Regions from separate parts of the Oceaniserpentilla sp. 4NH20-0058 genome, predicted to be linked through region 2. Evidence: predicted binding sites of a transcription regulator. Region 2 holds the regulator's gene; each other region holds the start of a gene.

Region 1 (10,586 bases), on a different contig from region 2:
CACCATTAACATATCCAAATGCTCGTCCACTGTATTCACTGTGTAAGGGCGCGTTGGGTTCGTAGAAGACGGTAAAACATTTGCCTCGCCCGCTGCCTTTATAATATCGGGGGCGTGACCGCCGCCTGCCCCTTCGGTGTGATAAGTGTGAATCACACGGCCTTTAAATGCGGCTAAGGTGTCTTCTACAAACCCCGATTCGTTTAATGTGTCAGTGTGAATGGCCACTTGCACATCGTGCTCATCGGCTACGGTTAAACAGTTATCAATAGAGGCGGGTGTGGTGCCCCAATCTTCGTGCAGTTTTAATCCCATGGCGCCGGCTTCAATTTGCTCGCGTAAAGGGTCTGGCAAGCTTGCGTTGCCTTTTCCTAAAAAGCCAATGTTCATGGGTAAGTCGTCAACGGCTTGCAGCATTTTGCCAATGTGCCAAGGTCCCGGTGTACACGTGGTGGCATTGGTGCCCGTAGCTGGGCCAGTACCACCACCAAGCATGGTGGTGACACCACTCATTAATGCTTCTTCAATTTGTTGCGGGCAAATAAAATGAATGTGCGCGTCTATGCCGCCCGGGGTTAGAATTTGGCCTTCACCTGCAATCACTTCCGTACCTGGGCCCACTTCAATGGTCACCCCTTGTTGGGTGTCTGGATTACCGGCCTTACCGATGGCCATAATACGGCCAGCCTTAATGCCCACATCTGCTTTTACAATGCCCCAGTAATCTAAAATTAAGGCATTAGTAATCACCGTATCAGCAATATCCGCACTCATGGCTTGGCTTTGACCCATGCCATCACGAATCACTTTACCGCCACCGAATTTCACTTCGTCGCCGTATATCGTGAAGTCTTTTTCTGGGGTAATGAATAATGCAGTATCGCCCAGTCGGACTTTATCTCCCACTGTGGCGCCGTACATGTCGGTATAGGCTTTTCTTGTAATCTTCATAACTTAACCTTTTGGAGCGACTTGCGTTGTCATCTCTGCGTTGAAATAAATTAAAAATTTCAACTTGTAGGAGTCGCACTTGTGCGCGAAACCAACATTCTGTTTTATATCTAGGAGTTTCGTTAGTGAATATTCTAATTAGATTGCTCGCCATTAAGACTCAGCTATCTAATCTACTTCACTCTTATCGCGCACAAGCGCGACTCCTACAAACTTCCCATTACTTCGCCACGAAACCCATATATTTCTTTTTTCCCTGCATACTCAACCAACTCAACAGTACGAGTTTGCCCGGGCTCAAATCGCACGGCCGTACCGGCTGCAATGTTTAAGCGAAACCCTTTGGTGCTATCACGCTCAAATGTCAAAGCTGGGTTTGTTTCAAAAAAATGATAATGACTGCCCACTTGGATAGGACGATCACCTGTATTGGCCACTGTGACCGTCAGTGTATTTAAACCCACGTTCAGTTCAATATCACCTTCTGCGCAAATCATTTCACCTGGAATCATGATTATTCCTTTTTTGCTTTACGCCTGACGGAAAACGGAAGACGCAATTGAATTTAACTTTTTACTAAATCTTCTCAGGAGCGTTGGCGAAGCCGTTAGTACAACTCGCTTATTTCTAATGCTCCTAAGAGCGTTACTGAGGTAGTGGAGACAAGGCGAATCAATTTTTTCACGAGGCGCATAGCTTGCCTATGTAACGAGAGAAAAAATTTAGCCAACGCCGCATCCACAACGCAAGTAGCTCTTATCCTATGCGATGGGGTTATGGACAGTAACCAACTTAGTCCCATCCGGAAACGTCGCCTCAACCTGCACCTCATGCACCATTTCCGCAATGCCATCCATGACATCGTCGCGGCTTAATACCTGACGTCCGTCATTCATTAACTGGGCCACGGTCAAACCATCTCGCGCCCCTTCCATAATAAAACAGCTAATTAATGCAATGGCTTCTGGGTAATTCAGTTTGACGCCTCGGTCTTTACGCTTTTGCGCCACTTCACCTGCTACAAATAACAGCAGTTTATCTTTCTCACGAGGAGAGAGTTCCATATAAATCTCCTAACGTTTGCCTATTGGCTTTTCGTTATGTATTCCAAATTCTAGGTACGCACATTTCACGGCCGTGTACACAAGGTCGTAAGAGCTGCCAAATTTTTTCAAACATAATTCGGATGGGTTCAGCACGTTCGCCTAAGCCTCGAATAATTAACACACCGGGCTTTTGTGTTGCGGCCACATACGCCTGTTTTGATTGAGCGTTTAATGTACCTTGCAACTCAACCAGTTTTTCTAACGTCTGGCTGTCGATATTTCGATTAATCACAAAGGTGCCAAAGGTTGTTTTGCCTTGCAAACCCACTTGGCTTGCCATCATGCCATCATTTGCATTAAGAATAAGCCTATCGGTAAATAAGGGTTTGCCATCTTGTTTAATCATTAAACTTTGTTTCACACAGCCTTCATTAAACAATGCTTCGCCTTCTGGCCTACCTAAGCATGTTATTTCCCAACCAATAAAAAGACCATCACCTTTTAGCTCAACTAGAGTATTTAACGTACCTTTTGCACCATTAAATATAATATTTTCTTGAGGTAAGTACTCTACGGCACTATCGGGTTCAATAATAATGTGCACATGCTGACCCTGTTGCATCTGGGTTTCATTGCGATACAACTTGCCCGCAGAAGGGGTTGTCACTAAAACCTTTGCCCCTTCGCTTGTCTTTACATTAATCGATAATTCATCTCCACCTACTAACCCACCCGGTGGGTGCAATAGGTAAAGGTGCAGTAGATCATTTCCCTCTGGATAGAACGGGCGCTGAACCCGCAATGGACCATAGTGCATGGTTTTACCCATGCAAGTATGGCGTTGACCATTGGGTAATTGTCTTGAGAAAAACGCTCCACTAAACAATGCGCGCCAGTGTTTATCTACACTATCAGGCGCACCTGCCATGGGTGGCGTGGTTAACATATTCATAATAAACCGATTTAACGCTTAAATTGCTAGCAAACGCTGAACATCATCTGATGTTTTGAGTTGCTGCTGATCACCTGATGACACAACGCGACCGCGCTCAAGAATAATATATTCATCCGCAAGGGCGGTGGCAAAATCAAGGTACTGTTCAACCAGTACTATGGCCATAGTGCCACGCTCACGCAAGAGTTCGATGACTTTTTGAATATCTTTAATAATAGAGGGTTGGATGCCTTCAGTGGGTTCATCCAGTATCAGCATTTTTGGACGCAGCAATAAAGCACGGGCGATGGCCAATTGTTGCTGCTGGCCACCACTTAAATCGCCTCCGCGACGATGCAGCATTTTTTTCAATACAGGAAACAGTTCAAATACTTCTTCGTCTATGTATCTGAGCTTTTTAGGTAAACTAGAAAACGCTGTTTTTAAGTTTTCTTCCACGGTCAATTGGGAAAAAATATCGCGGCCTTGTGGCACATAAGCAATCCCGTTTTTCGCCCGATCAAATGGTGCTTGGCTGACAATAGAATCTCCCAACCAAACCACATCACCGGATTTAGGGGTTAAATGCCCAGAAAGCGCTTTCATCAATGTGGTTTTACCCACACCGTTACGGCCCAACACACAGGTCACCTTGCCAATTTCTGCATTCACTGAAACATCATAAAGGGCTTGGCTAGCGCCGTATGAGACATCTAAATTTTTAACTTCGAGCATAGTGTTCATGGTTTATAAGCGATTTCATTAAAAATGTTTACTTATATATCCCATGCCCTCCTTTTAATATTCTTTCATTATTCATAGGGGACGTGACTGAGGCCGCTAAGGCAAAATCTTTTTGATAACACCGCCTTAGCAACTCAAGTAGTTACCTGCCCAAATATACTTCTATTACTTCTTGGTTATTCTGAACGCTTTCTAATGAGCCTTCTGCCAACACACTTCCTTCATGGAGTACCGTCACTTTACAGTCTAACGCGGCGATGAAATCCATATCGTGCTCAACAACAACCAACGAATGCTTTTTGGCTAGCTTTTTAAATAACTCAGCGGTTTTCATGGTTTCTTCATCTGTCATGCCTGCAGCAGGTTCATCTATTAGCAATAACTCTGGCTCTTGCGAAATAAGCATGCCAATTTCTAACCACTGTTTTTGGCCATGGGATAAATTCGCCGCCATTTCATACTTTTTATCACTTAAGGCGATTAACTCTAACGTTTCATCAATTTTGGCAGCACGCTCATTGCTTAGGCTATGCAGCAATGCTTGCCAAATACCTCGGCCGCCTTTTTGCGCAAGTTCTAAGTTTTCAAATACCGTTAAGCTTTCAATTACGCTGGGTTTTTGAAACTTGCGTCCAACACCAATGTTAGCAACAGAGGCTTCATCGTGTTCAATCAAATTAACTGAGTTATTAAATAAAACAGTGCCCGTATCAGGTTTGGTTTTGCCTGTTATCACATCCATCATGGTAGTTTTACCAGCACCATTAGGGCCAATGATGGCACGCATTTCACCGGGCTTAATATAAAGCGATAAGTTATTAAGCGCTTTAAAACCATCAAAGCTGACACTGACACCGTCCATATATAAGCTATATTCTTGTTCGATGTGCTTAGGTCGTAAATCACTCATGGTTACGCCCCCTTACGTGTAAATTTGTTGGTAAGTAGTGACAACCACTGTGCTGCCTTGCCGTCACCTTCTTGGATTTGCTTAACTAACCCCACAATGCCTTTTGGTAAATACAACGTGGATATAACAAATAAGCCGCCCAACATGAACAACCACAATTCGGCAAACGCGCCAGTAAAGTATGTTTTCGCGTAATTCACTGCCACTGCACCAATTACAGCACCAAACAAACTGCCTCGGCCTCCGACTGCAACCCAAATAATAATTTCAATGGAATTAATAGGCGTAAACTCACCGGGGTTAATGATCCCCACTTGCGGCACATATAACGCACCTGCAATACCTGCCAGCATGGCGGATACCACAAAAACAAACAGTTTATAGTGTTCAACGCGATATCCTAAAAAGCGTGTACGGCTTTCTGCATCTCGAATACTCACCAGTACGCGGCCAAGCTTAGAGCGTGTAATAAAACGGCTGATCAAATAACCCAACACCAACGCCAGCGCCGATGCTATAAACAACACGTTACGCGTGCCGCTGCTTTGCAAATCAAACCCTAATATATCCTTAAAGTCGGTTAAGCCATTATTACCACCAAACCCCATATCGTTTCTGAAAAACGCCAGCATAAGTGCGTAGGTTAGTGCTTGAGTAATAATAGAAAGATAAACCCCCGTCACACGAGAGCGGAACGCCAACCAACCAAACACAAAGGCTAATGTACCCGGAACTAGCAATACCATTAACATGGCAAACCAAAACTGATCAAAGCCAAACCAATACCAAGGCAACTCGCTCCAGTTCAAAAATACCATGAAGTCAGGCAACTCAGGATTACCGTATACACCTCTATCGCCTATTTGACGCATGAGGTACATGCCCATGGCATAACCGCCTAACGCGAAAAATGCACCATGACCTAAACTTAAAATACCGCAATAGCCCCAGATTAAATCCACTGCTAATGCTAATAAAGCAAAGCACAGGTACTTTCCGGTTAAGGTTAAGGTGTAAGTAGAAATATGGAATATCGAATCTTCAGGAAACACTAAATTACAAAACGGAAAGATAACCGCAATAGCAATTAACGCCGCAATTAATCTTTGTCCGCCTTTATCACCCACAAGTAAGGTAGCTAAAGGCCCTAGTTTAGGTTGTGCATTTGTTTGAATTGTATTCATGAGTTAATCCTCCACCGAGCGGCCTTTTAAGGCGAATAAGCCACGAGGACGTTTTTGAATAAATAGTATAATGGCAACCAATACGATAATTTTTGCAAGCACAGCACCAGCCATTGGCTCGAAAATTTTATTAGCCACACCCAGCGACATTGCCCCCACTAAGGTTCCCCATAGGTTGCCCACGCCACCAAACACCACCACCATAAAGCTGTCGATAATGTATTGCTGACCAAGATTCGGCCCAACATTGGTTAACTGACTTAATGCCACCCCTGCAATACCTGCAATACCTGAACCTAAACCAAAGGTCAGTGCATCCACCCAACCGGTTTTAATACCCATGGAGCTGGCCATTGGGCGATTCATTGTCACCGCTCGCATTTGCAAACCAAATAGGGTTTTCTTTAGGACCACTGCGAGTGCAGCCAACACTAATAACGAGAAAATAATGATATACAAACGGTTAAAGGTCAGCTCTAAACCTGCATTAACCGTAAACGTACCGGCCATCCATTCTGGTGTTTGCACGTCTTGGTTTAACGGCCCAAAAATCGAGCGCACGGCTTGTTGTAAAATCAAACTGATACCAAAAGTGGCTAGCAAGGTTTCAAGTGGTCGGCCATATAAATGGCGAATCACGCTGCGCTCAATTAACACCCCCACTAAGCCAGACACTAAAAACGCAGCTGGCACCGCCACAACTAATGACATTCCAATGTTATCAGGCATTAACTGCTGAATAACAAACGTGGTGTACGCCCCTAGCATAATCATTTCGCCGTGGGCCATGTTAATCACACCCATCACACCAAAGGTAATGGCCAAACCAATAGCCGCTAATAACAATACGGCTCCTAGTGCCACACCAAAATAAACGTTTTCCAGTAGTCCGTTTAATCTAACCAGTTCATTTATTGCCTCTAAAGATTTTTCTGCCTCAGCAATCTCAGATTTATTATAAGTATTCCCTGCCTGCTTTGCGCGATTTAAAAAAGCATTTAACCCATTACGAGTTTCTACGTATAAAGATCCTTTTAAATACTTAATTGCATCAATGCGAGCCAAAGAATCATCGCTTTGCAGTAACACTAACGCCCGTGCGGTTGCTAATATTTCACCAACGTATTCGTCTTGTTCTTTTGTGATGGCTTTTTCTAATAAGGGAAGCGCAGAAATCTCTGCTGCTTTTAATAGCTCAAGAGCAGCCGCTTCGCGTTGCTTGACATCTGATGAGCTGATTTGTAATTCTGCAATCACGCCATTAATGGTTCGGCGTAGATTATTGTTAATGCCTACTTTTTTAAGTTTACGCTTTTTAAATTCACCTAATATTTCATTGGTAAATACAGAGTTAGCTTGATACCTACCATTTTCTAACTTTTTTTTGAAAACCACATCACCAGTTTTCTTTACATAAAATAAATCTGCACTTTGTAATGATTTAATAATCGACAGTGATTGATCATGCTGGCTATTTGCTAGGGATTCAATAAGATCTGATTTTTCATCATAATTAGCGTCAACAAGTTTACATACTAGCTGTTCAAACGTTAATTTTTTAGATGATTGTAAATCGTTGGATTGCTCGATTGATGCGAGATGGGATTGGCATTCGCCTGTACTAGCGTTTGCACTCATCACACTACCCAGTGCAATTGTGCACACAAGTAATGCTTTTAATAAATTCATGGGGCCACCTTAAACGTTTCTTGAGCACCCATTGTCAGCTAACACAAAATAAAAGATGACAAGGTTGTAAAACAGAAAACGCCCACTTATCAGTGGGCGCATTTATAATTATTATTCAGCAGCAACTTCAGAGCCGGCGCATACTTTAGTTGTAGTGTTGTAGTTACCACAACTTAGGCCTTTCCAGTCTGAGACTAGGTTAGCACTTTCAGGTAGGAAATCTGTCCATGCATCGCCTTTCACTTCGCCGTCGGTTTTCCATACGATATCGAACTGACCGTCTTCTTGGATTTCGCCAATTAATACAGGCTTAGATAGGTGATGATTGGTATTCATAACCGCAGTACCACCTGTTAAGTTCGCAACTTCTAAACCGTACATATTGCTACGTACTTTATCCACATCTACGCTACCGGCTTTTTCAACAGCGGCGGCCCACATTTTAAAGCCAATATAAGTGGCTTCCATTGGATCGTTAGTTACGCGTTCTTCGTTTTTAGTAAATGCATGCCATTTTTCAATGAACTCATCATTAGCTTCGCTTTCAGCACTCATGAAATAGTTCCAAGCAGCTAGGTGACCAACAAGCGGCTTAGTATCAAAACCAGATAGTTCTTCTTCACCTACTGAGAACGCAACCACTGGAATGTCTTCAGCACTCACACCTTGGTTAGCTAGCTCCTTATAAAAAGGTACGTTTGCATCACCATTAATGGTTGAAACTACCGCAGCTTTTTGACCTTTAGAGCCGAATTTTTTGATATCAGAAACAATTGTCTGCCAATCACTGTGACCAAATGGCGTGTAGTTGATCATGATGTCTTTTTCGGCAACACCTTTACCTTTTAGATAGCTTTCAAGAATTTTGTTGGTTGTACGTGGGTAAACATAGTCAGTACCAGCTAGCACCCAACGTTTAACACCTTGATCCATTAAATAATCAACCGCAGGAATTGCTTGTTGGTTTGGCGCCGCACCGGTATAGAAAACGTTTTTAGATGATTCTTCGCCTTCGTACTGCACAGGGTAGAAAAGCAAACCGTTCAACTCTTCAATAACAGGTAATACTGATTTACGTGATACCGAAGTCCAGCAACCAAAAATAACATCAACGTCTTCTTTTGAAATTAGCTCACGGGTTTTTTCAGCAAATAAAGGCCAGTTAGACGCAGGGTCAACGACAACTGCTTCTAGCTTTTTGCCTAATAGCCCGCCTTTTTTGTTTTGATCTTCAACCATCATTAAAACAGTGTCTTTTAATGTGGTTTCGGAAATCGCCATGGTGCCTGAAAGTGAATGCAATACACCCACTTTAATTGTATCGCTTGCTTGGGCAATACATGCTCCCAAAGATAGTGCTGCAACACCTGCAACTTTAGACAGTTTACGTAACATTTTTATTTTCCTATTAGATGTTATTGATTTGTCGAATTCATAATTGCAATGGCTATGCCAATCAAGTTTATCCTGTGTTTTAGCGGTTAAATCATTAGAGCATCAATGAAAATCGCACCATAAAAAACCAATACAATAAAACACGGCTTCATCAAAGGGCGAAAATGGGTATAAGGAAATAGAGCATTTGCAGTAGAAATTTCACCAAACGCACAGGGCTTGCGCAATTTAGTTGTTTTTTTCAGGTAATGTTCTAGTTTGAAGCGCCTAAAAACAAAAAGAAGGGTACACATGCATTCCTATGAGTCACTTCTAAAAAAACGCACATTTCTAGCAGGGCTTGCCATATCTACCGACATATCAATTTCTACTGGCAAGCCTTCGGAATTACCTCCTCTTAACTATTACTAAATACCACAGGCAATAAAAAACCCCAGAGCTTTCGCCACTGGGGTTTCAAGGTTAACTTAAACGTTAATTAACCATTGTTGGTAAACTCTGGGTACGCTTCCATACCACACTCGGCGAGGTCAGAGCCTTCGTACTCTTCTTCTTCAGTTACGCGTAGACCCATCACTGCTTTAATGATGCCCCATGCGATGAAGCTCGCTACAAATACCCAAACAAAGATCGTTAGGCCACCAGCGATTTGACCGCCGATAGTGGCGCCATCGTTTGTGAACGGTACAACAAGTAGACCAAAGATACCCACAACACCGTGAACAGAGATCGCGCCCACTGGATCGTCGATTTTTAGCTTGTCTAGAGTCAGGATAGAGAACACAACAATCAGACCACCGATAGCACCAATAATGGTAGCTTCAAATGGTGTAGGTGTTGAAGGTTCTGCAGTAATCGCAACTAAACCAGCAAGAGCACCGTTAAGGGCCATGGTTAGATCCGCTTTCTTGAACAAGATACGCGCTAGGATAAGAGCCGCAATTAAACCACCTGCCGCAGCAGCGTTGGTATTCGTGAATACAACCGCAACGGCGTTGGCGTTAGCGATATCGCCAAGCTTCAGTACAGAACCACCGTTAAAGCCGAACCAACCCATCCAAAGGATGAACATACCTAGCGTTGCTAGAGGTAGGTTAGCACCTGGGATTGCGTTAACTTGACCGTTAGCACCGTATTTACCTTTACGTGGGCCTAATAGTAGAACACCAGCAAGGGCAGCTGCTGCACCGGCCATGTGTACGATACCAGAACCAGCAAAGTCAGAGAATCCAAGGTCACCTAGAGAGTACATGCCAAATACAGACGCACCACCCCAAGTCCAAGCACCTTCCATTGGGTAGATAACACCCGTCATCACTACTGCGAAAGCAAGGAAAGCCCAAAGCTTCATACGCTCAGCAACCGCACCAGATACGATAGACATGGCCGTGGCTACGAATACTACTTGGAAGAAGAAGTCAGAAGCACCTGAGTAGATTGAACCGCCTTCGAAGCCGTCTTCACGAGCTGCGTAGTCAGCCAGTACCGCAGCTGTATCCACTTCAGTGATACCTGAAAGGAAGAATCCGCCGTCATACATGATGGCGTAACCACATACTAGGTACATGGTGCAAGAAATAGCGAATAGCGCTACGTTCTTAGTTAATATTTCGGTTGTGTTCTTTGAACGAACCAAACCCGCTTCTAGCATGGCGAAACCTGCCGCCATCCACATTACTAGTGCGCCACATACCAAGAAGTAAAAGGTATCCATGGCGTACTGAAGTTGAAAC
Region 2 (10,586 bases):
TCAGCAAGAGATAAGGCTTCTGGTACATCGTGACTCACCAAAACAGTGGTTAACTTTAAGTCTTCATGTACTTGTCGAATAAGCTTCATGATAACACCCATTGAGATTGGGTCCTGACCGGTGAAGGGTTCGTCGTACATAATTAACTCTGGGTCCAGTGCAAGACTTCTGGCAAGGGCTACCCTTCGCGCCATGCCTCCGGATAATTCACTGGGCATCAATTGAGCCGCGCCTCTTAATCCTACAGACTCAAGCCTAATCAGCACTAAATCGCGAACCATGGATTCAGATAACTTTGTGTGCTCTCTTAATGGAAACGCCACATTGTCGAAAACCGACATATCTGTAAATAATGCGCCGCTTTGAAATAATAAGCTGAGCCGCTTCCTGACTTTAAGTAATGCTTTTCGACTCAAATCGGCCAAATGATCACTATCAAGTACGATTGAGCCCAAGTCAGGCTTAAGCTGTCCACACATCAATTTTAAAAGTGTGGTTTTGCCCGTTCCACTTGGCCCTAGAATGACCGTCACCTTCCCTTTTGGAATGGTCAGGCTTAAATCGTGGAATATGGCTCGTCCTTCACGACTAAAGTGTATGTTTTGCAGTTGCACAAAATTTTGTGTTGAATCAGACATGTCCAAACCCTGTGCTCTCAATTGCGTATCCTTTCACCTAGTATTCAGCATAGCTGGATCTTAGTACTCCACAACCAACCTAGAGCCTTGTTAGGCCGCAAAAAGCCTGTAGAATGCGCCGATTGTTTATATTTATGGGTGTTATCGATGCTATTAGCCTCTCTTGCCATTTTAATTGGGTTAATTGTTCTAGTATGGAGTGCTGATCGCTTTGTATTAGGTGCTGCTGCCACCGCTCGCCACTTAGGCATGTCTCCGCTACTCATTGGTATGACGATTGTGTCGCTAGGTACCAGTGCTCCGGAAATTTTTGTCAGTGCAACCGCGTCTTTAGATGGCTCGGGCATTTTAGCCATTGGTAACGCCTTGGGCTCCAACATTACCAACGTTGGCCTAGTTTTAGGGATCACCGCTTTAATCGCCCCCTTGCCCATTCAGGGCAGAATGCTGAAAAAAGAAATCCCTATTTTGTTGCTTGTCACTGTCATCGCAGGCCTCGTGATTCAAGACATGCACCTTGGCTTTTGGGATGGGGTTGTCATGTTGATCTGCTTAGTGATCACCCTATTTTGGTTGTTTAACGAAACCAACGAACAAGAAATTAGCGGCCTAGATGAAGAAGAAGTAGAGGCTATTGAGCATACCTCCACTGCCAAAAGTATAATGTGGCTTGTGATAGGATTAGTGGCATTAATGATTAGCGCCAAACTGCTTGTTTGGGGTGCAGTGGAAGTGGCCCGTTATTTTGGCATCAGTGAACTAATCATTGGTTTAACCATTATTGCCATTGGTACTAGCCTACCTGAATTAGCCGCCAGCGTAGCCAGCGCATTAAAAGGCCATCACGACATTGCCATTGGTAATGTGGTGGGCTCTAACATATTTAACTTACTAGCAGTGATGCCCATTCCGGGTTTAGTGGCCGGCACCGATATTGGCTCAGAAGTTCTGTATCGAGATTATGGCGCCATGCTGGCCATAACCTTATTACTGATTGCTTTTATTTACAGCTTTCGTCGTAAAGGCCGTGTCGGACGCAGCGCAGGTAGCATTTTGTTATTGGCCTATGCTAGTTATTTAGGTCTATTAATTTTCCAAGCTTAATTTAAAACATAAGAATTATTATGAAATTTATAGATTCAGCTGTTCGTACCATTAAAGCCGAGCGAGATGCCGTTGATGGCATGCTTGGCAAGCTTAATCAAGCCATGTTCACTAAAGCCTGTGAGTTATTATTAAACTGTAAAGGCCGTATTGTCGTCACCGGCATGGGAAAATCAGGCCATATTGGCAATAAAATGGCTGCCACACTGGCCAGTACAGGCAGTCCAAGCTTTTTTGTTCACCCCGGTGAAGCGGCCCATGGCGATATGGGCATGATCACCGAGGATGACGTGGTCATCGCCCTTTCTAATTCAGGGGAATCCAGCGAAGTCACCACATTAATCCCTCTAATTAAGCGCTTAAATGTACCGTTAATTGCCATGACTGGTAATGATCAATCTACTTTAGCGCAAGCCGCTGATAGTCACTTAAACACAGGTGTTGATAAAGAAGCCTGTCCATTAGACTTAGCCCCAACCTCTTCAACCACTGTCACCCTAGTTATGGGGGACGCACTGGCTATCTCGCTTTTAGAAGCCCGTGGCTTTACCGCTGAGCAATTTGCCTTCAGCCACCCTGGTGGCAGCTTGGGTCGTCGATTATTACTAAAAGTAAAAACTATTATGCATGCCAATGGTCAAATACCTAAAGTAGCGCTAGGAACTCCCATTAAGGATGCATTAATGGAAATAACACAAAAAGGCCTAGGCATGACCACCGTCATCAATGAAGACGGTGCCCTTGCCGGTATTTTTACCGATGGTGACTTACGTCGAGCATTAGATAAAGACGTGGACTTTCATACAACCCCAGTAGAAAACGCCATGACCCAAAACTGCACCACCATTGACCCTGAAAAACTGGCTGCAGAAGCACTGCAAGTAATGGAAGAAAAAAAGATCAACGCACTGGTGGCCATGGAGCTTGGCAAGGTGGTTGGTGTGATTAATATGCACGATCTACTCAGAGCAGGTGTGTTGTAATGCGCAAGCGTTATATCGTCACAATTTTAACGGCACTAGCCATCGTGGCGTACATGACCTTGGATGATCGAAATGCATCTGATGAAATTATAATCGAATCCTTAACAGATCAAGAGCCTGATTACATCATCGAGGGGTTGAACTCAGAGTCTTTTGATGAACAAGGTAACCTCATCCAACAAATCGCTGCCCGCAAAGCCTCTCACTACCCTGCTGATGATATTACCCTACTTGAAGCTCCTGCCGTGCTATTGCATGAAAACAATCTTCCCAAATGGGGCATCAAGAGCAACCATGGTCAACTGATAAAAGATCAAAACCTATTGTTAGAAGGGGACGTTATTATTGTCCCCTTACAATCTACTGCAAACGATTTTAGCCTAACCACCGAAAGCTTAAATATAGACTTACAAGAAAAGATCGCAGACACTGATCAAACTGTACTAATTGAAAGCGATACAAGCGAATTAAGCGCCATTGGAATGACCATTTTATTAGACAAACAACTGGTTAATTTTAAGTCGCAAGTCAGAGGACGCCATGTACCTAAAGCACCTTAAAATATTTTTTAGTTTACTCCTATTAACTCAGTTAAGCTGGGCACTACCGGATGATCGCCAACAAGAAATTCGGATCGCCAGTGACCAAGCTTCTTTAGATAAGCTAAAAGGGGAAGTCATTTATTCCGGTAACGTAAAAATGCAACAAGGCTCATTGAATATTGAAGCCGAGAAAATCACACTCAAGCGCAGCCCTGATGGCATTTCAGAAATCATAGCCCAAGGTACCCCCGCTCGATATGAACAAATAATAAATGCTGATGACGGCAAAACCTTAGCCTACGGTGAAACCATTATTTACAATACACAAAGTGATCAATTAACGTTATTAAAACATGCAGGTTTAGAGAAACAGGGTAATGTATTCTCAGGCGAGAAAATTGTGTATTCAATAAACGAACAAAAAGTAAAAGCTGAAAGCCCACAAGAAGACACCCGTATTCACATGGTAATTCAGCCTAAACAGGACAAGGAATCCTAAATCCATGGCAAAATTGCAAGCTCAGAATTTAGCCAAAAGCTACGGGCCAAGACAAGTTGTTAAAGACGTTTCCATGTCCATTGAAAGTGGGCAGATTGTTGGATTACTTGGCCCAAATGGCGCGGGAAAAACCACCTGTTTTTACATGATCGTCAACTTAGTTGCCTCAGATAAAGGCCGTGTTTTAATTGACGACACCGACATCACCAATTTACCTATGCATGGCCGCGCGCAAAAAGGTATCGGCTACTTACCACAAGAAGCATCAATTTTTCGTAAGTTAACCGTTGCAAATAATATTATGGCCATATTAGAAACTCGCAAAGAATTGAGCCATACTGAACGTAAGGAAAAACTTGAAAAACTGTTAGATGAATTCCACATCCAACATATTCGAGACAGCTTGGGCATGGCCCTTTCAGGTGGTGAACGACGCCGTGTTGAAATAGCTCGTGCGCTTGCTGCAGAACCATCCTTCATACTTTTGGATGAACCCTTTGCAGGGGTTGACCCCATATCAGTGGGAGATATAAAAAGTATCGTAAAACAACTGAAGAAACGCGGTTTAGGTGTACTGATAACCGACCACAATGTTCGAGAAACCCTTGATATTTGTGAGAAAGCTTATATCGTGGGTAATGGTCACATTATCGCAGAAGGTTCTGCTGAAGATGTTTTATCAAATCAGCAAGTCAAAGATATTTATTTAGGTGATGACTTTAAGTTGTAATCTTGTATATTCAGGGTAACAAGTCAAAGTGACATGGGATTAAGCAGTATTATATGAAAGCCTCGCTCCAACTTAAAATGGGTCAGCAGCTGACCATGACTCCTCAGCTGCAACAGGCCATCCGTTTACTTCAGCTTTCTACCCTAGATCTGCAGCAAGAAATTCAAAACGCTCTGGACTCAAACCCTTTGCTCGATGTAGATGAAGAGTTTGAAGGCGATGCCAATCAAGACATCAACTCACAAAGTGAAGACAAACAAGAAACTACCCAACCAGTAGAAGAAACCCAATCGGATGAGCCAACCGCCGCCGATGACTGGAATGAAAACATTCCGGACGAACTGTCTACCGACAGTGAATGGGACGATACTTGGCAAGCCTCCGCTGCCCCTACATCCATGACAGAAAGCCACTCAGGCTCATCATCTGGTGATGATTTTGACATGGATAGCCGAAACGGCAGTACTGATGATCTACGTGATCACCTATTATGGCAGCTTAACCTAACTCCTATGTCAGAAAACGATCACCTAATTGCCATCAACATCATTGAAGGTGTGGACGATGACGGCTACTTAAAAGTTGATCTTGAAGACATTGTTGGGTCATTAAACCCAGAGCTTGAAATTGAACTAGACGAAGTAGAAGCCGTATTACATTTACTCCAACAATTTGAGCCTAGCGGTGTATGTGCCCGTGATTTACAAGAATGCTTATCACTGCAACTGCGCCAACTACCCATTGAAACACCATGGTTGCCATTAGCTCAAACCTTAATCGATCAATACATCGACTTATTAGGCTCTAAAGATTACGCAGCACTTATGCGTAAATTAAAAGTCAAAGAAGACGAGCTAAAAGTGGTTATTCGAGGCATACAAGAATTAAATCCACGCCCAGGCTCACAAATTGATCCACAAACCAGCGAATACGTCATACCTGATGTTATGGTTCGTAAAATCAAAGGTGAGTGGCGTGTTGAATTAAACCCTGAAATTGCCCCTAAATTGCGCATCAATGACCACTACGCATCAATGGTGAAGCGCGCTGACAGCAGCGCAGACAACAATTTCATCAAGGATCACTTACAGGAAGCCCGCTGGTTTCTTAAAAGCTTACAAAGCCGTAACGAAACCTTGCTTAAAGTGGCCATGAAAATCGTTGAGTATCAACAAGACTTTTTAGAACAAGGGGATGAAGCAATGAAACCCTTGGTTCTGCATGACATTGCCGAGGCAGTAGGCATGCATGAATCCACCATTTCTCGTGTTACCACTCAAAAATACATGCATACACCGGCCGGTATTTTCGAGTTGAAGTACTTTTTCTCTAGCCATGTGAGTACCACCAGTGGTGGAGAGTGCTCATCAACCGCAATTAGAGCTATGATTAAAAAGCTCATTTCAGTCGAAAGTGCTAAAAAGCCTTTAAGCGACAGCAAAATTGCCAACATGTTAGAAGAAGAAGGCATCAAGGTTGCACGTAGAACTGTAGCCAAGTACCGTGAGGCGATGCACATTCCACCGTCAAACGAACGGAAACGCTTGGTTTAGCCATTAGTATATGGCGAATAAACGAGTTTTCGCCGATAAACTATTTATTAGATTATCAGCATATTCACGCACTCTGGAACTGGAGTGCCGACAGTAGGAGCCATCTATGCAAATTAATATCAGCGGCCATCATGTTGAAGTGACTCAATCCTTAAAGGATTACGTTCAGTCTAAAGTGGAAAAGCTTGAGCGTCACTTTGATAACATAACCAATGTACAAGTCACCCTGACCGTAGAAAAGCTCGCCCAAAAGGCAGAAGCCACCATCCATGCTGCTGGCGCCGATTTACACGCCAACGCAGATAGCGAAGACATGTACACCGCTATCGACAGCATGACGGATAAACTAGACCGCCAACTGCTTAAGCACAAAGAAAAGATGGTTAATCACCGTCATGGAAATAACCACTGATTCAATATGACTTCAAGTATTTCAAATATTCTTAATCTTGAGCGCACCCAATTGGGTGCGCACTGCAGTAGTAAAAAGAAACTCATTCAGCATGTTAGCCAGTTTTTAGCATCCAACATTGAGGACGCTCAGGCTGATGACATCTATGAACGACTCATTACAAGAGAAAAGCTGGGAAGCACCGGCATCGGAGAGGGCATCGCCATTCCCCACTCTCGCTTAGAAGAATGTATCGACACGGTAGGCGCACTATTTATTTTAGATGAGCCCATCGACTATGACGCCATTGATCGTCAGCCCGTTGATATTGTGTTTGTGCTTTTAGTGCCCGCCGAAGCCACCGAGCAGCATTTACAGACCCTCAGTATGCTTGCACAAAAATTCAGCAAAGAAACCTATCGAGAGCAACTTCGCTCAGCAAAAAGCCAACGTGAACTTTACCAGCTCGCCACCGCATAAATAAAAGGTTTAATTATGAAACTCGTGGTCATAAGTGGTCGTAGTGGTTCAGGGAAAAGTACCGCCCTTGATCTATTAGAAGATCTTGGGTTTTATTGTATCGATAACCTACCAGTGGCTTTACTGCAAAACCTACTGGATCAAATACAGAGCGAATCATCACAACTTACCAGTGTTGCCGTAAGCATTGATGCGCGCAACAATCAAACTGACCTAGCTAACTTTTCCATTATTCTTGATAAACTTGACCGCAAGCAATGCGAACTAGAAATCATCTATCTGGATGCCCACACAGACACCTTATTAACCCGCTTCAGTGCCACCAGACGAAAACACCCATTAACAGGGCCAGATGTACCGTTACTGGATGCCATTGAGCGCGAAAAAGCTCTGCTTCACAACCTCGCCGATTTAGCGGACTTAACCGTCGATACCACTCACCTATCCATGCATCAATTAAGAAGCTTAATTAAAGAAAGAGTGGTCCAAAAACAAGAAAATGAAATGTCATTGTTGTTTGAATCATTTGGTTTCAAACACGGCATACCTAAAGATAGTGACTTAGTGTTCGATGTACGCTGCCTACCTAATCCCTATTGGGACCCAAGTTTGCGTCAATACACAGGACAAGACGTAAAAATACAAACATTTTTAAAAGATGAAGACTCCGTCAATAAGATGTTCAATGACATACAAGGGTTCTTACAAAACTGGTTACCTGAATTTGAAGCTAATAATCGCACCTATATGACAGTCAGTATTGGCTGTACTGGCGGACAACACCGAAGTGTGTATATGGCTGAACGGCTTTTTAACGCCTACCAAGAGATTTACCCAAATGTTCAAGTACGTCACCGCGAGCTCAATCAATAATACGCTGAATTCCATGCGCTAACGCTGGACATCAACTCATTTGCTGGATATGGTAAGTCATTACTCATTTTTACACCTACTATCATGCTTGAAAACTCTGCAACAATAATAAATAAACTGGGTTTGCACGCACGCGCCGCCGCTAAGTTGGTATCCACCGCATCCGCGTTTTCCAGTAAAGTTAAAATTAGCTTCAATGGGAAAGAAGTAGACGGAAAAAGCATTATGTCCGTGATGATGCTAGCAGCCAGCCAAGGCTCTGAAGTTCTATTAAAAGTTAATGGCGATGACGAACAAGCGGCCATGGATGCATTAATAGAGTTAATTAACGACTTCTTTGGTGAAGGCGAATAACCTTTCCTCTCAATAAAACCTCAAATAAATCAGCTCACTAGGCTACACTTTTTAAACAAGGGGTCGTAGCCTGATACTCGCTTTATCGGTACAATCAACCCCTGATCTAAAGGGAACCCACTATGGCTAGGGGCGAACATAAGCACAATAAACTTGTCCATCTAGGTGCCGCTCTAGAAAGCGGTGCTTTGGCACAAGTGCGCCGTATCCTAAATAGTGATTTACAACCTGCCGATGTTGCCCACCTGCTTGAATCATCCCCCCCAAAAGAGCGTAATTTACTTTGGGACTTAATTGATGAAGAAAATGAAGGTGAAGTTCTTCAACACCTGAATGATGAGCTGCAAAGCTGGTTATTGAACCGAATGAGTGTTGAAGAAGTGGCCAACGCCATGTCTGACTTAGATACAGACGACGTGGCCGATTTACTTCAAATACTGCCTCATACAGTGACCCAAGAAGTCCTTACCACAATGGACTCACAAGACAGAGCGCGTATTGAAGCGGTTCTGTCTTATCCTGAGGACAGTGCCGGTGGTCTGATGAACACAGACACTGTAACGGTACGTCCAGATATTACGCTGGAAGTGGTATTACGTTACTTAAGGCGTCACCGCTCCCTTCCTGACATGACAGATAACTTATTAGTAGTAAACCGTCGCGATGAATTTATTGGTGTTCTTCCTATCAATAAAATTTTGGTCAGTGATGGCGATACCACTGTTCGAGAAATAATGAACACCGATGTCATTACTATCTCAGCGGATATGCCAGATACCCAAGTTGCACAGTTATTTGAACGTCACGATTTAATCTCAGCGCCGGTTGTAGATGAAAAAACATACAAGCTGTTAGGACGTATCACCATTGATGACGTGGTTGATGTTATCCGTGAAGGAGCTGACCACTCATTAATGAGCATGGCAGGTCTTGATGAAGACGAAGATACTTTTGCACCCGCATTTAAAACCAGTCGCCGTCGTGCTGTTTGGTTAGGTATAAACTTGCTCACAGCCTTCTTAGCCAGTGCCGTTATTGGGTTATTTCAAGGCACCATTGATAAAGTGGTCGCGCTTGCGGTATTAATGCCAATTGTCGCCAGTATGGGCGGCATAGCAGGTAGCCAGACATTAACTTTGGTTATTCGTGGCCAAGCTATTGGTCACATCGGCAGTAACAATATTGGCTGGCTGCTTAATCGAGAGTTCATCGTGGGTTTAAGCAACGGCGTACTTTGGTCTATTGTAATTGCGCTGGCCACCTATGCTTGGTTTCAAGACCTACAGATCTCCGTCATAATTGGCGTTGCTATCATTATAAATTTAGTGGTGGCCGCATTAGCCGGTGCATTTTTACCGATAATTATGCAACGCCTTAAAATTGACCCCGCCCTAGCAGGTGGCGTGGTATTAACCACCATTACCGATGTGGTTGGTTTTTTTGCATTCCTTGGCCTTGCGGCCAGTTTTTACTTATAAAGTTTGGTTTAAAACATGAACGAGCATGACGACGATCAGTTTGAAGAGTATTCAGGCCCCAGCAAATCTCAAGTAAAACGAGAGATGCATGCTCTTCAAGACTTGGGCAAACGCATTTGCGAGCTACCTAAAAAGCAATTGAAATTGCTACCACTTACAGCAACTATGATTGAAGCCGTTGCCGAGTGGGACCGCATAAAAAAGAATGAAGCAAAACGTCGTCATCTTCAATATGTTGGTAAAGTAATGCGTACTGAAGATGTAGAAGCCATACAACTGGCTTTAGACAAGCAAGACCCAAGCAGTGAAGAATATAACCGTGTACTTCATCAACAAGAAAAGTGGCGAGACCGTTTGATTATTGAAGGTAAGGACTCACTCAGCGATTTTTGTGCTCAATTTGAAGTCAAAGATATTCAGCATTTACGACAACTAATTCGTAATGCAGCAAAAGAGCATGAAAACAAAGAAGCAAACCCAGATGCACCTCAAGTAAAATCAGGTAAAACCGCTGCGCGTAAATTATTCTTGTTTATTAAGACTTGTTACCCAGAATAATTTTTTTATGCTGGGTAATGGGCATCTTTTGACGACATTGCTCCAGCGCACTAAAATCTAAATCGGCGATAACGACTTGTACTGTTTCATTATCTGCCTGAGCAAGCACCTCGCCATTTGGTCCAATAATCATGCTTTGCCCCCAAGTGCGTCGGCCATCTTCATGAACGCCCACCTGATTTGCCGCAAGCACAAAGCTCTGGGTTTCAATCGCACGCCCACGTAATAATATTTCCCAATGTATTCGACCTGTCTCATAGGTGAATGCCGAGGGAACTGTTATTAATTCACACTCTTGGTTTTGGTAAACTTGATATAACTCAGGAAAGCGTAAATCATAGCAAATACTTAAACCTAACTTATGGCCATGAATATCAATTACTTTCGGATTTTCCCCACAAAG
Region 3 (10,586 bases), on a different contig from region 2:
GAACTGAATCATACACTCGCGCAGGATTATTTGGCTTAGATAAAGACGGGTATGTTGTCGCAAATAGTGGGGCTCGTTTACAAGGCTATGAAGCAAATGGTGACGGTGTTGTTAATGGGGTGTTAGACGACATCCAAATTCGGATTGGTAACCAACCACCGGCATTAACATCGCGAATGTCAGCCATTTTAAATTTAGATGCATCAGAAAATGTATTGCAAGAACTGGGCTCACAAACTTCTACACAAGGTTTGGCTATTGCGGTACCTGATGCTGGCATTGCAGATAGTACCGCTACGCAACTTAGTACGATTTCCCAGCCTACTACTGCTGGCACCCGTTCGAGTGAAGTGTTTGATGGCGGGGTTGATTTATCCGCTGCCGCATTTGTTACCACTCCAGCAGATCCCGGCCCATTTAGTATTGATATTGATCCTTTGGATGGTACAGGCATACAAACGGTGACCATTTTAGCGGGTGCGATTACTGTGGGTGCAACACCTACTCAGCATCTGCAAAATATAATGAACGCCATTCAAGCAGAAGTAGATACGCTATTTGGAAATAACGAATTTTCAATCACCACTAATCAATCACCATTGACAACTCCTTTAGTGGCAAACACATATTTGCAAATTGAACGAGCAGGTTACGACGCGACTATCGGAACAGGGTTTGCGCTTTCCGCTGCTGATGCTGGTTTTATAGCGGCATTTGGTGACCCTGCTACGGATACTACTCTTACCGCAGGGGTTTCAGGTAGCCAATTGTTTGTGGGTTCAAACCCTATTACTGCGGATTTTAGAAGTATTCCGGGTACAAGTACCACTTCTCGTACTACGTCTACACCTCCATTAGCGATGACAGGTTTTATAGGCGGTGATCATGGGGTATTAACATCAACCATCACAAACGGTGGCCAAACGATCGGTGATTTTGACACGGTATTAAATGGTAGTTTTGATTATTCAATTATATTTGAAGTAGAAGTGACCGATGCCAGTGGTACAACCACATCGCAAACCATAACGTTAGATGCGGCACAATTTGGTGACGGTGTTGAACAAGCGGCAATTGGCTCTCCTGCTGTGCAAACCGTAACAATGGAGCAAATCCGAGCTGAGATTGCAGGTCAAATAGCCGGTGGAGCACTAGCTGGCTTGGTGACTGTTTCAGCGGGACACCCAATGTCATTAACAGCGGCGACCGCAGACAATGGTGACACATTAATACTGGTTCCTAATTCATCAAGTAATACATACGATTTAAATAACATTGGCTTTGCACCTACCAATCGGTCTTCCACTGGGGTTGCGGATATTGATGCAAATAATGAATTTCGTATGCAAGTAACTGGGCCAACCGTAGCGGACGACTCTTCCGCTTATAACATAATTGTCCCAGCAGCCTCATATGCAACATTGGATGATTTAGCGGCGGCCATTCAAACAGAAATTGACTTGCGCACAGGGGCAAATGGTTTAGCTGGTCGGGTAACGGTAGAAGCCGTAGGTGGACAATTAGTATTTACCAATACTGAAGTGGGTTCCGGTTATGGTGTGCAATTTAGCCAAAGTACTGGCCTAGGTGCAACAGAAGGTTTAGCCGCATTGACCGCGTTGGAATTAGATAACCCGTCGGTGTTTTTAGGTACAGATGAAATTGATAGGACTAACTCCTTTAGAGTGACACTGACAGTACCAGCCCCTGATGTTGATGGACGCTCCGGTACGACAACAATCACATTAGATGAAGAGTTTCGTTCAGTACAACAAGTAGCAGCCTCAATTAATAGGCAAATTAGTAGCTTAGACAGTGATGCGTTTATTGGTGTGCGTGCAGAGGCAATTGAAATAGTACCTAATGTGGTACCGCCTCAATATCAATTGCAATTTGTCGCTACCGAAGAAGGAGAAGCCTCCACCATTACGGTGTCTGACTTTATTGCCATCGGTGATGATGTAACTGTAGATGAGATGTACGGTTTAATTCAAATTGATGAAGACGACAATAGTTTACTCACACAAGGGATTGAAGGTGTAAACAACGAATACCCCTCACAATCTATCACATTGGTGGATGCTGACGGCAATGAAACTATTTTAGAAACAGAAGAAAATGCCGAAGCTAATGAAATTGCAGCCATATACAATCGACAAGTGGGAATAACCGCCTCTGCTACTTCAACGTTAACCATTCCATTATCCGGATACAATAACCCCGGCAATAATATGACCTTAACATTAAATGGTCAGGAATTAGAATCCACCAGTTTACTGGAGATGTCAGAGGAAATTAATTCCCTAGTAGGCACCACGTTACCGGGTTTTAATTCTGAAATTAATGAAGATGGCGATCTTATTATTTCTAATTCCATAGGCAGAGATATAAAAGTTGAAATTTCATCGCCAACAGTAACTGACAGCATTGTCATTCAAGGTTCTCAGAATGCTGGTCCTGTGGTATTAGGGGGGACAGCAACGGCGGATACAGCTGCGGTTGTAGGTGGTTCAGTGGATATTGTATTAAATGAAGGGTATTCATTAATTGAACCTTTACCATCGGTATCCGGAATATTTGGGGCACTTTCTGAGGATGAGTTTGAAGATTATGTGTTGAACAGTTTTGATCCGGATGATCAAAACTCTTACAACCATGCAACCAGTACCACTATTTACGATAGCTTGGGTAATAATCACATTATGACTCAATACTTTGTAAAAGAGCCAGTGGATCCAACACGCCCAAATGAAGAAAATATTTGGGCCATGTATGTTCAGATTGATGGGCAAAATGTAGGGGATCCAGATCCCACATTAAGTTTTCCAGAGAACCTTGAAGCAACTCAGCTGCGTTACGAGTTGTTCTTCAACCCTGATGGAACACTCGATGTTGAAGCAACGGGCGACTTGTATGTTACCAATTGGGATCCAATTAACGCAGAAGGGTCACCAACAGGATCATTAAAATCACTAAATGTTCTGGAAGGTGGCTTACCGTTAACCGATCCACCAAGCAACTCAAATTTTCAAATTGAATTGGATGGCTCTACTCAATTTGGTAGCCCATTCAGTGTGGCCGAGGTCAGTCAAAACGGTTATACAACTGGACGACTTACTGGGCTTGAAATCGACGCAGACGGGTTTATGTTTGCACGGTTTACCAATGGTCAGGCGCAAGTGTTAGGTCAAGTTGCATTTGCTAGCTTTAAAAACCCGGAAGGTTTAGTACCGTTAGGGGATACATCATGGGGGGAATCATTTGAATCGGGTACACCAACGGTTGGCTCCCCTAGAACCGGCACATTCGGTAACCTTCGATCCTCGGCATTAGAAGACAGTAACGTGGATTTATCTGAAGAATTAGTGGGTTTAATCATTGCACAGCGGAACTTCCAAGCCAGTGCTAAAACCATTGAAACCTCGGATACGGTTACACAGACAATCATTCAGCTTTAAGTAGTTGAGTTAGGAGTCTGATGCAGGTAAAGGAATATGCTAGCTATTATCCGGTAGATGCTAGGGAGTAATTTTAAAATAAAATCTAAAAAGTAGGGTGGGTTAGCGCAGCGTAACCCACCGACAATCGCTTTAAATGCGCAGGCTGTTATTTGTTAAAAGTTAGGCGGCAATAAAAGACAGGCCTTGCCGCTTTTTAACTTTGATGTATATCGCCTGTTTGAATTTCGCAAACTGAATGATGATATTTAGTGAAAAATATTCTAGGTTTAGTATGTATTTCATCCCGCACCTCCCGTTCCATATACCTTCAAAATAATTGGCACCCCAATTGCAATCTCTTAATTAGAAAAAACCATTGCCGCTTTTTCAGGCAGGTAAATGAATTAGGAGAATACAATGGATCGTGCGTTATACATCGCCATGTCCGGCGCGAAGCAAAATACAATCGGTCAAGCTGCCGAGGCCAACAACTTGGCTAACGTGAGCACAACGGGGTTTCGTCGTGATTTTGAACAAGCTCGATCCATGCCCGTCTTTGGTGATTATTATCCTACCCGTGCATATGCCATGGAAGAGCGTCCCGCCAGTGATTTTAACCCAGGTACGCTTATTCACACAGGTCGTGATTTAGATATCGGGATAGATAACCAAGGGTGGATAGCAGTACAAGACAGTAACGGTGAAGAAGCCTACACACGCCGAGGCGATTTACGTGTAGATCAGTTGGGACGCTTAATAAACGGTGAAGGCCTTCAAGTCATGGGAGTAGGGGGGCCGTTGGTTGTCCCCCCTTATGAAAAACTCGAAATAGCCGGAGATGGCACTATCTCTATTCAGGCTCTGGGTGATGATCCTGCGGTAGTCGCAGACATAGAGCAACTTAAACTTGTCATGCCAGATTTAACCGAAATGGAAAAAGGGGAGGACGGTTTATTTCGCATGCGAGGACAAGAACCCGGAGACGTACAACCGTTTGACCCTACCGTGCGCGTAGAAAGCGGACATCTAGAACACAGCAACGTAAATGCGGTGCAGTCGTTAACACAAATTATGTCTTTGCATCGCCAATATGAATTACAAGTGAAAATGATGAGCACCGCAGATGAAAATGCACAGGTGACTCAATCTATTATGGATATTCAGTAGTACGGATAAAAATTTAGTTTAAAGGTGTGTTGAAACATCAAGGAGAGCTGTCATGCATTCAGCATTATGGGTCAGTAAAACCGGTTTAAATGCGCAAGATTATAATTTGACCACCATATCAAATAACCTTGCAAACGTATCAACAACAGGTTTCAAAAAAGACAGAGCAGTCTTTGAAGATTTAATTTATCAAATACAACGTCAGCCCGGTGCCTTATCCTCACAGGATTCGCGTCTTCCATCAGGCTTACAAATCGGTACGGGTGTTAAGGTAGCAGGCACGCAAAAAATTCACACCACCGGTAGTTTGCAAGAAACCTCACAACCGTTGGATTTAGCGATAAACGGCCGTGGCTTTTTCCAAATTGCCATGCCTGATGGTACAACGGCTTATACTCGCGACGGTACTTTCCACATGGATGCGGAAGGGCAAATCGTAAACGCAGTGGGTTATTTACTTGAGCCCAATATTACAATTCCCGATCAAACCAACACCATGACCATTAGCCGTGATGGCATTGTCTCGGTTACACAGTTTGGTGAGACGGACCCACAAGAAATTGGCCAAATCGATGTAGTGGATTTTATCAACCCAGTTGGCCTACAGGCCATGGGTGGCAACTTATTTTTAGAAACGGCTTCTAGCGGTGCTCCGCAAATTGGTGTGGCTAGTGAAGAAGGGTTTGGCTCTATTGAGCAAGGCTTTTTAGAAAACTCTAACGTAAAAGTGGTTGAAGAATTAGTTCAAATGATCACTGTGCAACGAGCTTATGAAATGAATTCAAAAGTGGTGAGCAGCGCGGATCAAATGCTGCAATATCTAGCGCAGAACACCTAATTAATGCGTAATTCTTTAGGTAAATAGAATACAAAGAGGTGCAAAATGAAATCATTAATAACAGGTAGTTTAATGCTGGTTTTGGCTGGTTGTGCTTCTGTGTTACCGATTGACGAAAAACCAAATGATCCAAGGTATTCGCCGGTCCCTGCACAATCGTTAACACCGCCGCCAACCACTGATGGTTCTTTATACCAGTCTAATTATTCAATGTCGCTGTTTAGTGATCAGCGTGCAAAACGCATTGGAGATGTGATCACGGTGGTACTGCAAGAGCAAACCCAAGCGTCTAAATCCAACAGCGCCACTACGAAAAAAGACAGTGATCTAAATTTAGGAGATGTGAGTATTTTTACTAAAACACCACCTATTTTATCGGCCAGTGCAGCGGCATCCCGAGCATTCACGGGCACAGGAGATGCGGACCAAAGCAACAGCTTGCGAGGTCAAATTACGGTGACAATCAGTGATATTTTACCCAACGGTGTGTTAGAAGTCCGTGGCGAAAAATGGCTGACATTAAACCGTGGTGATGAATTCATCAGGGTTAGAGGTTTAGTGCGCGCCCAAGACATAGGGCCAGATAACACAGTCATGAGCACTAAATTGGCTGATGCGCGTATTAGTTATGGCGGTACAGGAGAAGTGGCTAACGCCAGCAGGCAAGGGCTGTTGACCCGATTCTTCAGTAGTCCTTGGTGGCCGTTCTAATAGTGGATACTGCTCAGAATCAAAGGGTATTAAGGCGGTCAGTAAATTGCAGGTATATTTATGAAACGTAAAAGTGCCTAAGCTTTGACGAAGTATTAGAGGTGGTTATGAAAAAGCGAATGTTGATCTGGTTGAGTATGGTATTGCTGGTTATAACCAGTGCCTTCTCTTACGGCCAGCGTATTAAAGACCTTACCTCAGTGTCAGGGGTGCGCATAAACCAACTTGTGGGTTATGGTTTAGTTGTTGGTTTGGACGGTACGGGGGACAAAGCCCCATTTACGAATCAAACCTTTATTAACATGATGAATGAATTTGGCATATCCATTCCACCGGGTACTGACCCAAAATTAAAAAATATCGCAGCCGTTTCGCTGACTACTAATTTACCGCCATTTTCCAAGCCTGGGCAAACCATTGATGTAACGGTTTCAAGTATTGGTAATTCAAAAAGTTTACGGGGAGGTACCTTGCTGTTTGCGCCACTGCGTGGAGCGGATGGTCAAGTATATGCAGTGGCGCAAGGTAACCTAGTGGTTGGCGGGTTTGGCGCGGATGGAGCAGATGGCTCTCGGATAACCGTGAATGTCCCCAGTGTCGGTCGTATTCCAAACGGTGCTACCGTAGAACGGCCCGTCCCTAACGGATTTTCAAGAGGTGACAGCCTAGTGTTAAATTTAAACGCACCCGATTTTACAACAGCAAAACGCTTATCTGACCGCATTAATAACTTACTAGGGCCAGAAACCGCATACGCAATAGATGCCACGTCTGTACGCGTTAGCGCCCCACGAGATCCCAACCAGCGAGTTTCTTTTTTATCCATGATCGAAAACCTAGATGTAACCCCGGGGGAGGCCACGGCAAAAGTTATTATAAATAGCCGAACAGGCACCATCGTAATTGGTAAGCATGTCCGCATCGACCCAGTTGCTGTGACTCATGGCAGTTTAACGGTAACCGTTAAAGAAAATTTTCAGGTAAATCAGCCAGGGGCGTTAGCGAATGGTGAAACGGTGGTGGCTCCGCAAACTGAAGTGAATATTGATGAAGAAGGTAACCCTATGTTTGTGTTTGCCCCAGGAGTATCTTTGGATGAAATTGTAAAAGCAGTCAATGAAGTTGGTGCTGCTCCCGGGGATTTAATGGCGATTTTAGAAGCATTAAAACAAGCGGGTGCATTAAATGCTGAGTTAATAGTGATTTGATTAATGAAAGGAATGCTAATTTGCTAAATTTTGAAAACAAAGAGGATGCCATATCCTACATTCAAAACTTAGAACAAGAAATACAGCTATTGGCCCATGAAAAAAGCTTAGCGACCTTAGAACATAAATTACAACAACGGCAAAAAGCGTTGGAGTATTTGTTTGAAAACTATATGGCACAAATTAATCAAACTGACTTAGATTTTCTAAAATCCATTCAAGAAGAGTCCCATACTTTGCTCGATCAAATGCAACAGCATAAACACGAGCAAAGCGAAGAAATTATCAAATATAAGAATACCGGTAAGCGTATTCGCTTATATACCGATATTGCACAGCAAAAATAACTTGCCGCTTTTGGCAACTGTTGCCGTTTTTCGTTTTTATTCTTGTAAAAAATCCTTAAAAAACAATCAATTATGGTTTTGGCCTAAGCTTTGCTTTATATCATCATAACTCCAAAAAAGACGTTGTTATGAACAATATCGGCAATACTTACAACTACAACGATTTAGCATCATTAAATGCTATTAACACTCTTGGCCGAGAAAAAGAAGACGAAGCATTGAAGCAAGTGGCACATCAATTTGAATCCATGTTTGTGGGGATGATGTTAAAAAGTATGCGCGATGCAAACGCTGTTTTTGAGGAAGATAACCCTTTAAGCAGTAATGAATCAAAATTCTATCGTCAAATGTTTGATGACCAGCTCGCACTCTCTATGAGCCAAGGGGAAGGTATTGGCTTGGCCAGTAGTATTTACCGCCAGTTAAAAGATCAATTTGATGTTAAAAGCGATGACGACACTAAACCAACAATTGATATTCCTATTCGCCAGTACCAAGGCCCAAATCCATTTTCTACAATAAAACCAAATCTGGATTTACAGCAATTTAATCCAGAAGCGAAAGGCATCGAGCTTAACGAAACAAAAGCGGCAATCGCTCCGTTAAATGAGTCTCCAGTCAAACCTAAAACCTTAAAAACAGATTTTACGCCTAGTGAAGAGCTTATTGTGCCAAATTCACAGCCTCTAAGTATTCAATTACAAACTAAAGAGACAGGGCCAATAACTAAACAATCTGCGTTTCAAAATCCAGAAGAATTTGTTGCAGCATTGTGGCCTGTGGCTCAATCCGTAGGGGAAGAAATGGGGGTTGAGCCTAAAGCCATCATGGCGCAAGCGGCGTTAGAAACTGGCTGGGGAAAATATATTATTCATAAAGGTGATGGCAATAATAGCCATAATTTATTTGGCATTAAAGCCGACCACAGATGGGATGGTGATGTGGCTAAAGTATCGACCTTGGAGTATCGACAAGGCATCGCCAAAAAAGAAGTAGCACCTTTTAGAGTATATGAATCCTATGAACATAGCCTAAAAGATTATGCTGAATTTGTGCAAAATAGTGAGCGTTATCAAACGGCTATTAAGCAAGGCGAAACGGTAAAAGGTTATAGCGAAGGGTTACAAAATGGTGGTTATGCAACCGACCCTAAATATGCTGAAAAAATACAACGCATCGCTCACGGTGACGTGTTGGCACAAGCCATTGCGCAAGCCAAACGAGGTTAACCATGGCTAATTTACTCAATATTGGGATATCTGGTTTACGGGTGCATCAAACAGCCCTAACGGTTACAGGTCATAATATTGCAAATGTGGACACCGAAGGCTATAGCCGCCAAGAAGCAACCATTACCAATAATAACCCGCAGTTTGCAGGAGGTGTGTGGATTGGTGGTGGTGCTATGGTTCAAGACGTTCGCCGTGTATTTGATGAATTTTTAGTAGGTCAATTACAAAAAGACACCTCAACGTTTAATTATTTTGAAACCCTAACCAGTAATGCAGAACAAATCGATAAATTGCTGGCAGACCCCGGTACGGGTATTCAACCGGGTATTGAAAATATGTTTGGGGCATTTCAAGCCGCCATTGACGACCCTAGTTCATTACCCGCAAGACAAGTGGTTATCAGTGAATCACAAGGTTTAGTGGATCGCTTTAAGTCAATTCAAGATCGCCTTAGCGATAGTAATAATATTTTAAATGGACAGTTGGGTATTATTGCCGGACAAATCACCACACTAGGGGAAGCCATTGCGGAGCTCAATGTGCAGATACAATTTGCAACCGCAACAGCAAACGGTAATTACCCGAATGACTTACTTGATAAGCGTGATCTTGCCATAAAAGATCTGGCTGAATTAGTCAGTGTGACAGTGGCAACACAAGATAACGACTCTATTAATGTTTTTATTGGTAATGGACAACCCTTGGTTTTAGGTAAAGATTTTAATCGGGTATCTACCAGAGCAGGCTCAGATGACCCCACTCGGGATTCCATCATATTTGAGCGAGATGGGGCCACTCAAGATATAACTCAGCAATTATCAGGTGGTAGTGTCGGGGGCATTTTAGAGTTCCGAAAACAAATTTTAGATCCAGTGACTAATCAGCTTGGGCGTGTCGCTATTGCTTTGCAGTTCAACATTAACGAACAGCATAAATTAGGGATTGACCTAAACGGACAAGCTGGTGGTTTATATTTTGAAGATATAAACGACCCTAAAGTGGCCATGAGCCGAGTGGTGGGAAATGCAGACAATGCCCAGCCGGACGATCGCAAGGTAGGGGTTTATATTACAGACCCTAGCGAGTTAACCGACAGCGAATATAAAGTCGAGTTTACAGGCCCTAATAATTATACCTTTAAAGTTACTCGTGTGAGTAACAACGAGGCTGTGCTAGAAACAGTTTTAAGTACGGAGTTTCCAGAGAGTTTTAGCATTGAAGGATTCGATTTAACCTTTGAATCAGGATCATTTAAAGAAGGGGATCAGTTCTATCTTTTGCCTACCCGTTCCGGTGCCGCTGACATTGAGTTAGACATCGAAATTCCGCAGGAAATCGCATTAGCCACAGCAGTCATGACAGATTATGACGTAGGTAATCGTGGTCAAGGGGTCATTAGTCAAGGGGCTGTTTATGATTCGACCACGGAAGCGTTTTCAGTTCCGGGAGCTCTAACACCACCTTTGTTGGTGAAATTCACCAGTGATACCACATATGACGTATTGGATAACTCAGATCCTGCTCATCCAAAACAGTTATTCCCCAGTATTATGAACCAAACCTATATTCCTGGGGTTGTGAATAATTTATTACCTAAAGACGAAGGCAAAACCTCCATTTCTAGTTTGGGTGGATACTTACCG

Evidence for each region. The regulator sigma-54, encoded in region 2, starts transcription at its own class of promoters, with help from an activator protein. The targets are predictions, from matches to a motif close to TGGCACNNNNNTTGCTNT.
Region 1: urtA (urea ABC transporter substrate-binding protein) is a predicted target of sigma-54. The motif match lies at 8,896-8,913, and genes of this name have one in related genera.
Region 3: flgJ (flagellar assembly peptidoglycan hydrolase FlgJ) is a predicted target of sigma-54. The motif match lies at 7,791-7,808, and genes of this name have one in related genera.

Annotation. Positions count from the first base shown of each region.
Region 1 is NZ_BAABWE010000008.1:8,683-19,268, reverse strand. It holds gene ureC (urease subunit alpha) at 1-951, opposite strand, end outside; gene ABWV45_RS11115 (urease subunit beta) at 1,158-1,463, opposite strand; gene ureA (urease subunit gamma) at 1,713-2,015, opposite strand; gene ABWV45_RS11105 (urease accessory protein UreD) at 2,050-2,949, opposite strand; gene urtE (urea ABC transporter ATP-binding subunit UrtE) at 2,968-3,666, opposite strand; gene urtD (urea ABC transporter ATP-binding protein UrtD) at 3,818-4,585, opposite strand; gene urtC (urea ABC transporter permease subunit UrtC) at 4,588-5,769, opposite strand; gene urtB (urea ABC transporter permease subunit UrtB) at 5,773-7,458, opposite strand; gene urtA (urea ABC transporter substrate-binding protein) at 7,570-8,853, opposite strand; gene ABWV45_RS11075 (ammonium transporter AmtB) at 9,332-10,586, opposite strand, start outside.
Region 2 is NZ_BAABWE010000002.1:54,487-65,072, forward strand. It holds gene ABWV45_RS03410 (ABC transporter ATP-binding protein) at 1-638, opposite strand, end outside; gene ABWV45_RS03415 (calcium/sodium antiporter) at 786-1,742, shown strand; gene ABWV45_RS03420 (KpsF/GutQ family sugar-phosphate isomerase) at 1,763-2,725, shown strand; gene lptC (LPS export ABC transporter periplasmic protein LptC) at 2,725-3,285, shown strand; gene lptA (lipopolysaccharide transport periplasmic protein LptA) at 3,266-3,766, shown strand; gene lptB (LPS export ABC transporter ATP-binding protein) at 3,771-4,496, shown strand; gene ABWV45_RS03440 (RNA polymerase factor sigma-54) at 4,550-6,049, shown strand; gene hpf (ribosome hibernation-promoting factor, HPF/YfiA family) at 6,156-6,461, shown strand; gene ptsN (PTS IIA-like nitrogen regulatory protein PtsN) at 6,468-6,920, shown strand; gene rapZ (RNase adapter RapZ) at 6,936-7,793, shown strand; gene ABWV45_RS03460 (HPr family phosphocarrier protein) at 7,878-8,147, shown strand; gene mgtE (magnesium transporter) at 8,270-9,625, shown strand; gene yjgA (ribosome biogenesis factor YjgA) at 9,641-10,183, shown strand; gene ABWV45_RS03475 (carbon-nitrogen hydrolase family protein) at 10,161-10,586, opposite strand, start outside.
Region 3 is NZ_BAABWE010000005.1:127,399-137,984, forward strand. It holds gene ABWV45_RS08590 (flagellar hook-basal body complex protein) at 1-3,458, shown strand, start outside; gene ABWV45_RS08595 (hypothetical protein) at 3,621-3,743, opposite strand; gene ABWV45_RS08600 (flagellar basal body rod protein FlgF) at 3,858-4,607, shown strand; gene flgG (flagellar basal-body rod protein FlgG) at 4,660-5,445, shown strand; gene flgH (flagellar basal body L-ring protein FlgH) at 5,491-6,156, shown strand; gene ABWV45_RS08615 (flagellar basal body P-ring protein FlgI) at 6,276-7,364, shown strand; gene ABWV45_RS08620 (hypothetical protein) at 7,385-7,711, shown strand; gene flgJ (flagellar assembly peptidoglycan hydrolase FlgJ) at 7,840-8,940, shown strand; gene flgK (flagellar hook-associated protein FlgK) at 8,943-10,586, shown strand, end outside.